One region of the Xanthobacter sp. genome, then DNA from elsewhere that is predicted to be linked to it. Evidence: riboswitches for the same ligand, from Rfam matches in the RefSeq annotation. Region 1 holds a riboswitch; the other holds the start of a gene.

Region 1 (3,430 bases):
CTTCCTCGTCGTCGTGATGGGTGCGGCGAGTGTCGATGACATCCTCCGCGCCGACGCCGAGGCCGAGCAGCACCGCCAGATCCACCTTGCCGCCGGAGGACCGCACCAGCTTCACCGCGCGCGGCAGGGCACCGGCCACCGCCTTCTCGGCGGCAATGAATCCGGCCGCATCGAGCAGATCGGACTTGGAGAGGATGACGAGATCGGCACAGGCGATCTGGTCCTCGAACACCTCTTCGACGGGATCGTCATGGTCGAGGCTCTCGTCCCCGGCCCGCTGCGCGTCCAGCGCGGCGAGATCGGGGGCGACGCGGCCTTCCGCCAGCGCCGGGCCGTCCACCACGGCGATCACGCCGTCCACCGTCACCCGGCCCTTGATGGCCGGCCACTGGAAGGCCTGCACCAGGGGCTTGGGCAAGGCGAGGCCGGAGGTCTCGATGAGGATGTGGTCCACCTTCGGCGCGCGGGCGAGGATCTGGTCCAGCGCCGGCACGAAATCATCCGCCACGGTGCAGCACAGGCAGCCGTTGGCCAGCTCCACGATGGAGCCCTCGTCGCAGCTCTCGATGCCGCAGCCCTTCAGGATCTCGCCATCGATGCCCACGTCGCCGAACTCGTTGACGATGACCGCGAGGCGCTTGCCGCCGGCATTCTCCAGCACATGGCGGATCAGCGTCGTCTTTCCGGCACCGAGGAAGCCGGTGACGATGGTGCAGGGCACGCGGGCGAGGGAGGTCATCGGGTCTCCTTGAGGGTGAGCGGGGGAACGCGCGCGACCATGCCGCGCTTGAGAGCATCCGGCCGGCCGCGCCAGGGCATCAGGCCGTCTGGCGAGCCGGCGAGAAGCGCGGCGCCGGTGAGAAGATCGGCGGCGCTGTCGGGGGAGAGGTCGCCGAACACATAGGTCCAGCCGTCGCGGCGGACCATGGCGGCGGAGAGCGCGCGCTTGCAATTGGCGAGGCAGGAAACGCCTTCGACCGTGACGCCTTCCACCGCGACGCCTTCGGGGAGGGACGCGGCGCAGGCGGAGGCGAGGAGGCGCGCGCCGTCGCGCTCGGCCAACTGCTGAGTTTCCTGTGGGGCTTCGCTGCCGGGGGCGCGGCAGGTGGTGCAGATGAGGAGGGTGACGGCGGGAGCAAGATCGCGCGCGGCTTCCGGTGCAGCCTGGGGCGCGCAACCGGCTTCCGGGCTTTCGCCACCCGGCTCGGGTGCTGTGCTGTCGGGAATCGCGCCGCGCTCCACCGAAACGTCCACGGGTGCGAGCGCCCGCGCGCACGGGCTCGAAGGGACGCAATACCGGAGCACCCCGCCCGGCGCGGACCTCGTCGAAGGCAGGTCTCCTGGCTCGCGGTTCACCGCCCCCGCCGCCTTCCCGGATTGCTCCAGTGGCGTCTGGCAGGGGCTCACCGCCGACAGTTGCGGGGGCAGCCGCGGCATTGGAAGCTCTTCGCCTCCGCACCGCATTCCCTTTTACGCCCGTGTGGGACCACGGGACCTTCGACGCCGCCACTAAAGGCAGTGGCGGGCGGGATTGTCAAATGAGGGCGTGGAAATGCGTTCGGCGGCTCGGATTCAACCCGTCATGGCCGGGCTTGTCCCGGCCATCCACGTCGGGCCGATAGGGCCATCGCCTGAAAGATGTTCCCAGCCCCACCACGTGGATGCCCGGGACAAGCCCGGGCATGACGGTGAGGGGGCGAGACAGCGCGCAATACGCCCCCTGCCCTACCCCTCGATGCGGTCGAAATCGGCGATGCCGCGGGTGGCGGCGCGGATTTCGTCGAGGAGCTTCAGGCGGTTCTCGCGCAGCGCGGGATCGGGGGCGTTCACCGTCACGGCGTCGAAGAAGGCATCCACCGGCTGGCGCAGGTCCGACAGCGCGGTCATGGCGGCCTCGAAATCCTCGGCCGCGACGGCCTTGGAAACGCGGGCCTTCACGTCCTCGATGGCGGCGGCGAGGTGCTCCTCGGCCGGCTCCTTGAGCAAAGCGGCAGAGGTGGGGCCGGCGAAGGCGCGGCCGTCCTTCTTCTCCTCGATGCGCAGGATGTTCACCGCGCGGCGATAGCCGGCGAGGAGGTTCCTGCCATCCTCGGTGGCGAGGAACCCGGCAAGCGCCTCCACGCGGCGGACGACGAGTAGGAGGTCGTCCTGCCCTTCGAGGGCGAAGACGGCATCGACGAGGTCGTGACGGGCACCGCGGTCGCGGAGGTAGACTTTCAGGCGGTCGGCGAAGAAGGCGAGGAGGTCGGAGGCCTGCTGGCGAGCGGCAGGGGCATAAAGCTCGGCCTCCAACGCCTCACCCTCGCGACCTCCCGCCATTAGGCGGCCTAATATTTCCTTCGCTGCGAGAGAGGGCTCATCCTTGGCGTCAGTCGAAGCCGCCTCTGCGCTAAACTTGCCATGCAAGTAGGCACGCTGGACGGCAAGTGGCAGCAACCTCCAAGAAAAGGGCATGGCTTCCAGAAGCTTAACCCGCAGCCCATTCTCCAGCACAATCCTAATCACCCCCAACGCCGCCCGCCGCAGCGCGTAAGGGTCCTTGCTCCCGGTCGGCTTCTCATCAATCGCCCAGAAGCCCACCAGCGTGTCGATCTTGTCCGCCAGCGCCACGGCCACGGAGACCGGCGCGGTGGGCACGCGATCGTTGGGGCCCTGCGGCTTGTAGTGCTCCTCGCAGGCGGCGGCGACCTCAGCCGGCAGGTTCTCGCCCTGCGCGTAGTAGCGGCCCATGAGGCCCTGCAGCTCGGGGAACTCGCCCACCACTTCCGTCAGCAGGTCCGCCTTCGCCACCAGAGCGGCCTCCTCGGCCAGCGCCACCGGAGCGCCGACCTTGGGGGCCAGCTCCTTGGCGAGGCGGACGATGCGCTCGATGCGCTCGGCCTGCGAGCCCAGCTTCTCGTGGAAGGTGATGGACTGGAACTTGGGCATGCGGCTGGCGAGGCCGTTCAGCCGGTCCGTGTCCCAGAAGAATTTCGCGTCCGAGAGGCGGGCGCGGATGACGCGCTCGTTGCCGGCGACGATGGCCGCGCCGCCGTCCGAGGCGACGAGGTTGGAGATGAGGATGAAACGGTTGGCGAGGCGCCCGGTCTTCGGGTCCTTCAGCACGAAACACTTCTGGTTGGCGCGGATGGTGGCGCGGATCACCTCGTCCGGAATGTCGAGAAAGCGTTCCTCGAACGATCCCATGAGCACCACGGGCCATTCCACCAGCCCGCATACCTCGTCCAGCAGGCCCTCGTCCTCCACCAGCTCAAGGCCAGCGGCGAGCGCGAGGTCCTTGGCGTCGTTGAGGATGATTTCCTTGCGACGATCGCGGTCGGCCACCACCTTGGCGGCCTCCAGCTTCGCCATCCAGTCGTCCAGCCGCTTCACGGTAAAGGGCTCGGGCGCCATGAAGCGGTGGCCGCGGGTGACGTTGGAGGCCTCGATG
Region 2 (3,430 bases), on a different contig from region 1:
CGGGGCGATCGGATGCGACGAGATAGGGCATGTGTCTCTCCTTCAGGCCGCGCGGACGGCGGCGCGACCGCGCGCTTCCAGCGGCACGAACACCTGGTGCTCTGGCCCCACATAATTGGCCGATGGGCGGATGATCTTGTTGTCGGCGCGCTGCTCCAGAATGTGCGCGCTCCAACCCGACGTGCGGGCGATGACGGATATGACCGCACGTGGTCTAGGATTTAAGGGTAACAGCAATCTAAATCGCCCAAATCTGCCGCGTTCCGCGGGCATGGAGACCCCCAAGGCTCAAGTTTCTCTCGTGGCAGCGAAGTTGTTGTCTAGTGCAAGCTTTTGTCGAGGTTTTACATGGGTCAGCCCGGCAGAGTGACGACGGAAAAAGAGGGTGCACATGTGTTGGTTCGCCTCACATGGAATGATCTCCCACCCATCGATCGAGACCGCCGCATCAGAGCATCGGAAGGCCTCGCGAGGCTCATGGCGCGAAAGCTCGACGGCGGTGATTATGCGGTTGGCGAAGGATGGATATCGTTCAGGGTTCCCGATCCCGGAGAGCGCCGGCTTGAGGCGTTTACCAAGCGGATGGAGACTCGTATCGGCGAGATACTGTTCGCCCCGCTTACCCCGAAAGCCGTTGACAGGGCTCTTGGCATCACTCCCAGAGAGCGCATTCGTTGGTACAAGGATGGGCGCCTTCCCACCTGCGGCCGGGAAAAAACCGACCATGGCGACCGCACAATTCAGTTCCCTATGTTTCCATTTGCAAATATCGCCAGCATTCAGGCGAACCCCGAGATTATCTCCGGTTGGAGGGTTCAGGATGCCCTGTAGTGGCTCCCCCTCGCCGAAGTCGTCCCGAAGGCATTCCTCCAATCCAGCCGAGACCCATGTCCACACAGCATTCGATCTCCATTTTCCGATATAAAGATGTCCTTATATGTCGTTGACGTGCTGGCGTTTGGCGCGTACGTTGACCGCGTCGTGGTTCTCTGGGCCGTTTGTGGCACCGGAGCTAAGAGGGAAGCCGGTTTAATGCCGGCGCTGCCCCCGCAACTGTAAGCGGCGAGCTGACGTCCATTCGTGTCACTGGGAGCAATCCTGGGAAGACGGACGACCGGCCGAGACCCGTGAGCCAGGAGACCTGCCCCGACAACATACGTACTCGGGCGGGGTGTCCCGGTGGTGCGCTTGGGTCTCGGCTGGCTCGCGCCCACCGCGCCCTGACGCGGCTGCCATGGCCTTCGCCCATTCAACGGAAGGGTTGAAGAGCCGTGACGACCATCACCACACCACCCCCCGCCATTCCCGTGGCCACGCTCGGGACGCCCCGCATCGGTCCACGCCGGGAGCTGAAGGCGGCGCTTGAAAGCTATTGGGCCGGGAAGACCGGCGACGCGGAGCTGCTGGACGTCTCTGCGTCCCTGCGGGCCGCGAACTGGGCCCGCCAGAAGGCGCGCGGCGTGACCGTGATCCCGTCCAACGACTTCTCTCTCTACGATCAGGTGTTGGACACCAGCGTGATGGTCGGCGCCATTCCGGAAGTCTATGGCTGGCGCGGTGGAAAAGTCCCGCTCTCGGTCTATTTCGCCATGGCCCGGGGCGCTGATGGCGCGGCGTCCGAGGCCTCCTGTGGCCATTCCCATCACCGGGACGGAGGTGCAGGGCAGGGGGCGCCGGCGCAGGAAATGACGAAGTGGTTCGACACCAATTATCATTACATGGTGCCGGAATTCGCTCCGAACCAGACCTTCCAGCTCGCCAGCCTGAAGGCGGTGGACGAGTATCGCGAGGCCAAAGCCCTCGGCTATGAAACCCGGCCGGTACTGCTCGGACCCGTCACCTTCCTGAAGCTCGGCAAGAGCAAGGAGGCGGGCTTCGATCCCCTGAGCCTCCTCGGCAACATCCTGCCGGTCTATGTGGATGTGCTCCGCCGCCTGTCCGCCAACGGCGCCGAGTGGGTGCAGATCGACGAGCCCTGTCTCGTGCTCGATCTCGACGATGCTGCGCGTGACGCCCTGCGGCGTGCTTATGCCTCCATCGCGCACGCTCTGCCCAACCTGAAGATCATGCTCGCCACCTATTTCGGCGCGCTCGGCGACAATCTCGATGCGGCCCTGTCCTTGCCGGTTGCCGGCCTCCATGTGGATCTGGTGCGTGCGCCGGAACAGCTTGAGGCGGTGGTTGAGAAGGCCCGTCCGGGCCTCGTGCTGTCGCTTGGGGCCATCGACGGGCGCAACATCTGGCGTGCGAACCTGCCGGCGCTCGCGGAACGTCTGAAGCGAGTGGTTGCACGGCGCGGCACCGATCATGTGCAGCTTGCTCCCTCATGCTCGCTTCTCCACGTACCGGTGGATCTCGAGCAGGAGACCGATCTCGATCCGGACCTGAAGTCCTGGCTCGCCTTCTCGCTGCAGAAGATGGACGAGCTTGCCGTGCTCTCGGCCGCGCTTTCGGGGGACCGCGTGCGGGTGAAGGACGCGCTGGATGCCTCCGCCGCGGCAGCTGAAGCGCGTCGGACTTCGCCCAAGGTGCACAACGCGGCAGTCGCGGCACGAACCAGCGCGGTCACGGCCGCCATGGCCCGCCGCACGAGCCCGTTCAGCACGCGTGCCGAACTCCAGCGCAAGCGCTTCGGCCTTCCCGCCTTTCCCACCACCACCATCGGCTCATTCCCGCAAACCGCCAAGGTGCGCCAGGCCCGTTCGGCTCATGCCAAGGGTGCGCTCAGCGATGACGCTTACACCCAGTTCCTGCGCGAGGAGACCGCGCGCGCAGTGCGGTGGCAGGAGAACATCGGCCTCGACGTGCTGGTCCACGGCGAGTTCGAACGTAATGACATGGTTCAGTATTTCGGCGAGCAACTCTCCGGTTTCGCCTTCACCAAGCACGGCTGGGTCCAGAGCTACGGTTCACGCTATGTGCGGCCGCCCATCCTGTTCGGCGACGTCGCCCGCCCGGCGCCCATGACCGTGGAGTGGTGGCGCTACGCCCAGTCGCTGACGCAGAAGCCGCTCAAGGGTATGCTCACCGGGCCGGTCACCATCCTCAACTGGTCGTTTGTGCGCAATGACCTTCCGCGCAGCGCTGCATGCCGGCAGATCGCCCTCGCCATCCGCGACGAGGTGGAAGATCTGGAGCAGGCGGGCGCCGCCATGATCCAGATCGACGAGGCGGCCCTGCGCGAGGGACTGCCGCTGCGCCGGAGCCAGTGGGGTGAATATCTCCGGTGGGCGGTGGAGTGCTTCCGTCTGTGCTCGTCCGGCGTCGGCGACCAGACGCAGATCCACACCCACATGTGCTATTCCGAGTTCAACGACATTATCGATGCCATCGGTGCCATGGACGCGGACGTCATCTCCATCGAGACCTCGCGCTCGAAGATGGAGCTGCTCGACGCCTTCCGCAGCTACAAGTACCCGAACGAGATCGG

What was found. A riboswitch is a leader RNA that binds a small molecule or an ion and turns the genes downstream of it on or off. The one in region 1 is predicted to bind cobalamin.
Region 2: it holds a riboswitch for cobalamin, as region 1 does, so the genes downstream of both, metE (5-methyltetrahydropteroyltriglutamate--homocysteine S-methyltransferase) here and ACE3QW_RS19320 (DUF1636 family protein) in region 1, are expected to answer to the same signal.

The regions. Positions count from the first base shown of each region.
Region 1 is NZ_JAYRPE010000067.1:2,656-6,085, forward strand. It holds gene cobW (cobalamin biosynthesis protein CobW) at 1-739, opposite strand, end outside; gene ACE3QW_RS19320 (DUF1636 family protein) at 736-1,254, opposite strand; cobalamin riboswitch at 1,313-1,514, opposite strand; gene glyS (glycine--tRNA ligase subunit beta) at 1,726-3,430, opposite strand, start outside.
Region 2 is NZ_JAYRPE010000045.1:40-3,469, forward strand. It holds partial or broken gene ACE3QW_RS13700 (citrate/2-methylcitrate synthase) at 43-195, opposite strand; gene ACE3QW_RS13705 (hypothetical protein) at 349-831, shown strand; cobalamin riboswitch at 966-1,164, shown strand; gene metE (5-methyltetrahydropteroyltriglutamate--homocysteine S-methyltransferase) at 1,281-3,430, shown strand, end outside.